2 regions of the Pseudarthrobacter sp. NPDC092419 genome follow, and region 1 is predicted to be linked to the other one. Evidence: riboswitches for the same ligand, from Rfam matches in the RefSeq annotation. Region 1 holds a riboswitch; the other holds the start of a gene.

Region 1 (4,183 bases):
GGATGTAGCCCAGTCCCCATTCGATCTGGGTGCGGTAGTTGGTGAGCCAGTCGCTGCCCGCGCTTGAATACTTCCCGGGCGGGAGCGCCTGGGGAATCCCGTAAGCGCCGGAATACGGGTTGGTAGCCGTGGTCATCCAGTTCGATTCCTTCGTCCACAGCTGCGCCAGACAGAAGAACTGATCCTGCCCCCATCCAAACGACCCGAGCCTCCCGGACGCGTAGCTTTTCGCGGCGACCGGATCGTTCACGGCGCCGCCGGGAAGGGAGGGTACGACGACGGGCGGTGGCGGCGGAGCAACAGCCGGCGGCGGTGCGGGGGCAGGGGCGGCCGGGGCCGGGTCGGCGGCTGGCGGCGCCGGCTCCTCCGTCTCCGGTTCAGGCTGCATAGCGGACGCCGGTGGGCGGGGTGCCGGCCGGGCGGGGTCAGCCTTAGCGGCGTCCTCCGCAGCACGGCGGGCCTCTTCTTCGGCGGCGGCGCGCCTGGCAGCCTGGGCGGCCGCGTACGCGGCGAGTGCCGCCTGGCCCTGCCGGTAATCCTGCTCAACGGCCGCCGTCGTGCCTTTCAAGGAAGCGAGCTGGGCGGTCAGGGTAATGCTCCGCTTCTGTTCGGCGGCCACCTGCTCTTCCATGGCATCCCGGGCAGACCGTGCTTCCGCAAGCCGGGACTCCGCCTCGGCGGCGAGGCGGTCATGCTCGGTGCGGGCCCCTTTCTGCTGTCCTGCCAGGGCGGCCAGAACCTTTTCGGCGGCGCCGGCCCGGGAAACGAGGGCGGCGCTCCGGTCCCCCACGACCGAGACGACGTTGAGTCCGTGCAAACTGTCGGTTTCCAGCGCATCAAGGGCAAGGAAGAATTCCATGGTGGTGCCGCCGGTCTTGTACGACTGGACCGCGAGGGCGCCCAGTTCGTTCCTGCGTGCGGAAAGCTCGCCGGCCGCCCTGTCCACCTGCCTGTTCAGCGCGTCGAGCCTGGCCGCGGCGGCCGTGGCTGCCGCGTCCGCTGCAGCGAATTCCGCTGCCGCAGTTACGGCCGCGGCGCCGAGTTCTTCCGAGCGTGCCTGCAGGCCACCCAGGAGTCCGTGGATCCTGTCGACCTCCGCCGCCTTTGCGGACTCCGATTTCCGTGCGTGCTCAATGTCGCTCCACGATGGAAATCCGCCCGGCGGGTCCGTCGTTTCCGCCTCCGCGGGCAGCGCCGCGGCACCGCTGGCCACTGCAAGTGCCAGTAGCGCACCGCCGGCACGGGAGCGAACCGCAATAGTCAACCGGGACATAGTCCGGAATCCTACATCCTTCAAGAAGTGGTTGAGGGTTAAGGGCAGGCAAACGGAGGGTATCCGCGCGGCATTGTTACTTTGTGACGCGATTCACTATGCGGCGCGGGGTGTCGGGTGTCATGCGAGGTCAACGCGCATTAACCGACCAATCAAGACGATGGCGTAATCCGAGAGGAGGGCCTCGGATGTTATCCAAATGTGACATTGAGGTGGACGTCGGGTTACGGTCGAATGGTGTCCCTCCCCGATGGGACATTCCCACCAGCCTGCCGAGCCCTGCCGCTGGACCGGGATACCACCGTTTCCAACTGGCAGGGACGGGGGAACCAAGTTTCCACGGCCTCACCGAGGCCTAGGGGTTAAGTCGAAAGCCATTCCGCTGGCGCGGATGCTTCCGGCCGGGCATCTCCAGCCCGAACCCGACAGCTCACCCCGCAGGCATGGGAGAGGCGATTCACTGTGTCAAAAATTTCCACCACCGCCCGTCACCGTGCAACTCCGGCCGGCTCCATCACTGTCCAGGGCCTGGCCCGGACGTTCGGTCGTCCCGCACTGGCAGTAGCCGCGGCATCCGGCATTGCGCTCAGCGTCGGCGCTCCGGCCCATGCCGGCGTGAGCGGCCCGGATGCCACTGAAGCAGCGACGGTCCAGACATCCGCCGCACCCGCGGCCACCACCACGGCAGCTGCCGCCACCGTCCACACGGTGGTCGCCGGCGACACCCTGGGCGCGATCTCCACCGCGTACGGCGTCACCCTGGCCGACGTCCTCGCGGTCAACGGGCTCTCCATCGACACGATCATCTACCCGGGCGACCAGATCGAGATCCCCGGCGCCGGAACCGCTGCAGCCGCGCCGGCTCCAGCCCCCGCCCCGGCGCCGGTCGAAACCACGGCGACTGCCCCCGCGAACACCGGAATGAACCTGTCCTACGCCTCCACCGCCCCGGCCGAAACCACCGGCACGGGCACCGGCGCAGCCATCCTGGCCTCCGCCTACAGCCAGATCGGCATCAGCCAGGACTGCACCGCCATGGTGGAGACCGCCCTGCGGTCGGTCGGCAAGAGCGTCGGCGACCTGGCACCCACCCAGTTCTTCCAGTATGGCACCGTGGTCTCCACCCCGGCTCCCGGCGACCTGGTCATCACCTCCGGCCACGTTGGCGTCTACGCCGGTGACGGCCAGGTTGTGAGTGGCGGCATCGACGGTTACAAGACCGACGTGCACTCCCTCAGCTGGCTCGGCGGCGCCTCCTTCGTCCGCGTGGCCTAAGCAGCACCATCCGTCCCAGGACGAAAAAGGGCGGTTTTCGGGAATCTTCCCGAAAACCGCCCTTGTCCTGTTTAAGCCTGCCGATCAGGTGCCGCAGAACGTCAGGTAATCGCCAAAACTTTCCGGAGCGCCTTCCTCGTACCGCTCCAGCCCCGGCCTCCCCTTGTAAGGCTCCGAAAGGACGGCGACAAGGCGCCGGAAGGGGGCAAGGTCACCTGCAGTGGCCGCAGCAAGGGCTTCCTCGACCAGGTGGTTGCGTGGGATGTAGACGGGATTGACGCCATCCATCAGGGCGGCGTCCGGCCCCATGGCCCGCCAACGTTCCGCCCAGGCATCGAAAGCCGCAAGGTCGAGGACCATCCCGCGTGCCGCACGCGTATTCCCGCGGGCCGCCTCGCCAAGGCTGCGGAAGAACCGGGTGTAGTCCACCGGGCCGTCCTTGAGCAGGGCGATGACGCCGTCCACCAGGCGGGACACCTCTTCCGCCTCCGGGCTTCCCTCCGGATGTCCGCGCAGACCGAGCTTTGCTGACATTCCGGCCGTCCAGGCATCGCTGTAGCGGCGGCGGAACTCCCCCAGCGCTGCCACGGCCGGTTCCACGGCCCTTTCCTGGTCCTCATCGATCAGGGGAAGCAGCGATTCGGCCAACCTGGCCAGGTTCCACTCCGCCACCACGGGCTGGTTGGCGTAGGCGTACCTTCCGCCGGTGTCGATCGAGCTGTAGACGGCGGCCGGATTGAACGTATCCATAAAAGCGCAGGGACCGTAGTCGATGGTCTCTCCGGAGATGGTCATGTTGTCCGTGTTCATGACGCCATGGACAAATCCCACCAGCATCCATTGCGCCACCAGCGACGCCTGGGCTTCGACCACCGACCTGAACAGGGCCAGGTAGGGATTGCCTGCCTTCCCGGCCGCCGGGTAGTGGCGCGCGATGGCGTGGTCGGCGAGCCTGCGGAGCAGATCGATGTTATCGGTAGCCCGCGCGTACTGGAACGTGCCGACGCGCAGGTGGCTGGCGGCGACCCGCACCAGTACCGCCCCCGGCAGCATGGTCTCGCGGCGCACGGGACGGCCGGTAGCCACCACGGCAAGGGACCGGGTGGTCGGGATCCCGAGCGCGTGCATCGCCTCACTGACCAGATACTCGCGGAGCATAGGCCCGACGACGGCGCGGCCGTCCCCGGCGCGGGCGAAGGGCGTGCGGCCCGAACCTTTGAGGTGCACATCGCGCAGCCCACCGGGCGTCCGGCCGTGCAGGGACAGCTCGCCCAGGAGCAGGGCCCGGCCATCCCCGAGCAGAGGCGAATAGCCGCCGAACTGATGGCCGGCGTAGGCCATGGCTACCGGGGCAGCGTCCTGCGGGACCTCGTTGCCGACCAGGAACTTAGTGCCGCCCGGGCTGCGCAGGAAGGCCGGCTCAAGTCCCAGCTCCCCTGCGAGCGCCTCGTTCAGGACAAGCAGCCGGGGCTCGGGGGCCTCCTCCGCCTGCCACGGAACTGATAGCTCAGGCAGCTCTTGGGCGAAAAGGGAGTGAAAGCTGACGGTCGATTCCGCTACACCGGTCATGGGTTAACCCTAGCCCCGTCACATCCGGTGCGTGCCGTTGCTTTGCGGTCGCTCATGTGCGGGCCT
Region 2 (4,183 bases), on a different contig from region 1:
CCGGATGTAGCGGTTGAGGAGGATCACGGACGGGCGGCCCAGGATTTCCTGCGGCCCCACGACGGGGTCGTCCCCCTCGGCCACCACGCTTGCCTTGCCTGTGAGCACAAGCACCAGCGCCCGGCGGAAAGTGATAACCGCCAGCGGTTCATATCCAGCATTCAGAACGAGAGTGCGCATGCACGTACCTCTTCACGGCCGCACCCGTCAGGGGCACGAGGGCCGGCTGCCCTCGGCATGTCCGGGCTATGGATCGACACCACCAGAGTAAACAAAGATTTGCGTCATCAGCTAATCCGGCACGGAAATGCGGGCACGCAAAAGCCCTCCCCCGTGAGGAGGAGGGCTTCTGGTGAGCTGTCGGCTGCCGGTGTCGCCGGCCGAGGCCGATGCTAGTCGACGCGGATGAAGACGGGGCCGGAGCCAACGTTCGCGCTGAAGACCACGGTCTGGTTGCCGTTGTAGCCGCCGTGCACTGCCTGGCCGTTGCCGGCGTAAACAGCGATGTGGGCTACGCCCGCGCCGCCGTCGGCGTAGTAAATGAGGTCACCGGGCTGCGCTTCGGCTGCGCTGACCGTGCGGCCCAGGGAGAGGTAGCCGGCAGGCCAGTCATGGAAGTTGATGCCCACGGCGGCCAGGGAGTTGGTCACCAGCATGGTGCAGTCCTGGCTAACACCAAGCTGGGCGTATGCAGCGGAGAGGATGGCTGCACCCTTGCCGCTGGCGGAAGCCTTCGGGGCCGCCGGCGCGGAAGCCGTCACCGTGGCCGTCACCGGCGCTGCTGCCTCGGGCTCGGGAGCCGGCTCGGCTTCCTGCACCTCGACAACGGGCTCTTCCTCCACAACGGGAGCAGCTTCGGTGGTGATGGCCGGCTTTTCGAAGCTGATGGAGATGGTGGACGCCGCCGAAATGGGCGCATCCACAGCGGACTCGACTGTCAGGGCCGAAGCCGGGGCCGAATCGCGCTGGACGTTGGAGTCCGCAGCGTTGGCTGCGACGCCGCTGGTCAGGACAAGGCCGGAGGCGGCAGCGATGACTGCGGCCTGGCGGCCCATGCCGCCGGCATTGTCGCCCACGGTCTTGGCAATGACAGCAAGCGAGTTGGTCTTGGTGACCTCGGCGCGGTGCCGTGCGGTAGCACGAGTAGTCATGTTCTCTCTTTCGATTTCCTCAAGACCGCTATTAACAGCCCAGGGGCTTGGCGTGCCGGGATCTTGGGGGTACCCCGGCACCTCCCAAACGGGGATGTGCTGATTGGCGAAATACGTGTTTGAACCGGGCCTGCGGGCAGGCCCTCCTGAAACTACGGGTTGAGCGTGTAGTACACCGAGGAGCCGGTGGCGGCCACGGCGTGCAACAGGGTGCCCTGGCTGGGGTTCAGTGCGCTGACCATCATGCCGTTGCCAACGTAGATGCCCACGTGGGCACCACCGTTCTGCACCACCAGATCGCCCGGCTTGGGGGCGGCAGTGGGGGTCATGATGGACCATGCGTTGACGCGGGGGATGCTGATGCCGGCCTGGGCGTAGACCCACTGCGTGAAGCCCGAGCAGTCCCAGCCATTGGGAGAGGTGCCGCCCCAGACGTACGGGCGGCCAATGCCGGTGTAGGCGATACCGGCGATGCCGGAGGTGGAAGCGCCGGCAACTGCGCTTGATGCAGTCTCAGCGGCGGAGTCCGTGGTGGACTCCTCTTCCTCGGAGGTGGACTGCACCTGGACCGGCTCGATCTCCGGAGCAGCGGTGGTCTTGACCACCGGACGCTCGAAGGAAACCGTGGCGGTGGGGGCGGCCATGACGGCGGCGTTCTGCGCTCCGGACTCGGTGGAGGCCGAAATACCAGCGGTGGTGTCCGCTGCCGTGGCCGGCAGGCCCATGGTCAGAATGAGGCCCGAAGCTGCTGCTACGACTGCGGCCTGGCGGCCCATGGTCCCCGCATTGGCGCTAACGGCCTTGGACACGGAGCCCAATGGGTTGGTGCGCACCGTTTGCGCACGGTGGCGCGCAGAATTATGACGTGAAGACACGAAGGATAGCCTCTCCCAGTGCCTGCGAGGTGAGCTGTCGGATTCGGATGGGAGTCACCCGGCCGCGCGCTTCCTAGGAAGCTTTTACGGCTTAACCCCAAGGCCTTCCCACAAACAGAAGGCCAAAATTGGTTCCCCCGCCCCTGCCAGACGATGAAATGCGAACGGACCTTGAGCGGTGGCAGAGTTAGGCAATCCACTCAAGAGCGTCAACTTCGGAAAAGTTGACGCGTGTACGACGGTACAGGAATTAATAACCAATGTCACATTAAGGTCACGGGGCCTCAGCGTGTTGCGAGAGTAAACCCTCAGTTCCGGCTAAAGCCAGCCGGTGGGATCGACAACCTCGCCGTTGACCTGCACCTCGAAGTGGAGGTGGCAGCCGGTGGAGGCGCCGGTGGTTCCGCTGTAGGCGATGACATCGCCACGGCCCACAGTCTGCCCCTCTTGGGCGTTGAAGCCGGAGAGGTGGTTGTAGGTCGTCTCAAGTCCGTTTCCGTGGTCAATGACGACGCGGTTGCCGCCCCCGAAGTCGTGCCAGCCCACGAAGGTCACGGTACCGGTGGCGGCCGCCAGCACAGAGGTGCCGCACTGGGCCGCGAAGTCTTCGCCGCGGTGGAAGTCGCCGTAGCCTCCGGTGATGGGGCTCACGCGGTAACCGAACGGGGAGACCATGGTCAGGCTGGCCAAGGGTGCCCCCAGGCTGCCGACAGAGGCGGCGCGGGAGACGGCGCCGGCAGACTGGGCGCTCAGGAGCTGTTTCAGCTTGCCGTCCGGGTCCGCCTTGGTCACCACGGCGGAGCGGCTGAAGTCGATGCGGGCTCCCGCTTCGGCGGAGATTTCCGGCTGCTGCGCAGGCTGGGCGGCAACGGCGGGCACTACGTCCGGGGTACTGGTAGCCATCACGGGGCTGGTGGACGGGACAGTCACGGTGAGGACGAGGCCGGTGGCCGCCAGGGCGATTCCGGCTTTCTGCCCGATACCGCTCGCCGATGCGAACTCCGTGATCTGCCGGAAGGGGCCGCGCCGGCGGCGGGCTTCACGGTGGGGATCGCGGGGGCGCTCCGCGGAGATGACTTCCACAACCCGGGGGGTCGGTGAGGGGCCCGCAGCGCGGCGCCGGCCCCTGGAGGTCTGCATGCTCAAAAGAAGGTTTCCTCTCTGGAAAGCCTGCGAAGTTAGCTGTCGGATTCGGGTCAGAGAGTTCAAAGACCCGGTCCGCCGTAAGCAAACTTCTGCACAGAGCTATCCCGGGAGGATTTGCTGGAGAGGCTTGCTGCTGACGGACTTCACCCCAAGGCAGCCCCCGCTGCCGGTTGTGGTTCCCCCGCCTCTGCCAGTAAATGACTCGTGCACCTGATCCGCTGGCAGAGCTCGGCTCCGGATCAGGTAACGCTTGTGTATCAACGCTCGGGTTTTAACTATAGGGGCTTAAGCCCGTCAGTAACAATTCCGTTATAACCGTGTGGGCCGGGCCACGGCGGGGTACTAAGCGACTCGCGCAGTGCCACTAAACCACGGTGACGAAGACGTGCGCGGCCACCTCGGGCGGCAGTTCGAGTGCGCCCTCAATCCCCGGTACCCGTACCGAGATGTAGTCCCCTACCCGTTCCAGCGATACCTTGGCGCCGGGCCGGATTCCGCCCTCATCGAGCTGAAGGAGGAGTTCGGGCTCCACCTGGATGGGTTCGGCAAGCCGGCTGACGACCACGGCGGAAGCGGGCTGGTAGCCCTTCATCGCTTCGAGCAGGCTCACGGCGCCGTCAGGGGCTACCGGGCCGCTGCCGGCGGCCGCCGGCTGGTCGCCGAGGGCGTCGAGGCCCGGAATAGGGTTGCCGTACGGGGACTCCGTGGGGTGGTTGAGCAGTTCGTAGATCCGCCGCTCCACCCGCTCGCTCATGACGTGCTCCCAACGGCACGCTTCGTCGTGGACGTACGCCCAGTCCAGGCCGATGACGTCTGCCAGGAGCCGTTCGGCCAGCCGGTGCTTGCGCATGACTTCGGTGGCCCGCTTGCGGCCGGTCTCGGTGAGTTCAAGGTGCCGGTCACCGGAGACCACCACAAGTCCGTCGCGTTCCATCCTGCCGATGGTCTGCGATACCGTGGGGCCCGAGTGGCGCAGGCGCTCCGCGATCCGGGCACGGAGGGCGACGATGT

Evidence for each region. Region 1 has a riboswitch for cyclic di-AMP ahead of ACIQC0_RS08445 (LysM peptidoglycan-binding domain-containing protein). Riboswitches for the same ligand answer to the same signal wherever they lie in the genome.
Region 2: linked by a shared signal. The riboswitch ahead of ACIQC0_RS03140 (C40 family peptidase) and the one ahead of ACIQC0_RS08445 (LysM peptidoglycan-binding domain-containing protein) in region 1 are both predicted to bind cyclic di-AMP.

Annotation. Positions count from the first base shown of each region.
Region 1 covers NZ_JBIVQF010000004.1:161,816-165,998, forward strand. The annotation lists gene ACIQC0_RS08440 (coiled-coil domain-containing protein) at 1-1,273, opposite strand, end outside; cyclic di-AMP (ydaO/yuaA leader) riboswitch at 1,563-1,732, shown strand; gene ACIQC0_RS08445 (LysM peptidoglycan-binding domain-containing protein) at 1,736-2,548, shown strand; gene ACIQC0_RS08450 (YdiU family protein) at 2,633-4,117, opposite strand; gene ACIQC0_RS08455 (hypothetical protein) at 4,183-4,183, opposite strand, start outside.
Region 2 covers NZ_JBIVQF010000001.1:699,203-703,385, forward strand. The annotation lists gene ACIQC0_RS03130 (HNH endonuclease) at 1-180, opposite strand, end outside; gene ACIQC0_RS03135 (NlpC/P60 family protein) at 393-1,151, opposite strand; gene ACIQC0_RS03140 (C40 family peptidase) at 1,304-1,960, opposite strand; cyclic di-AMP (ydaO/yuaA leader) riboswitch at 2,032-2,230, opposite strand; gene ACIQC0_RS03145 (M23 family metallopeptidase) at 2,345-3,166, opposite strand; cyclic di-AMP (ydaO/yuaA leader) riboswitch at 3,179-3,416, opposite strand; gene ACIQC0_RS03150 (metal-dependent transcriptional regulator) at 3,537-4,183, opposite strand, start outside.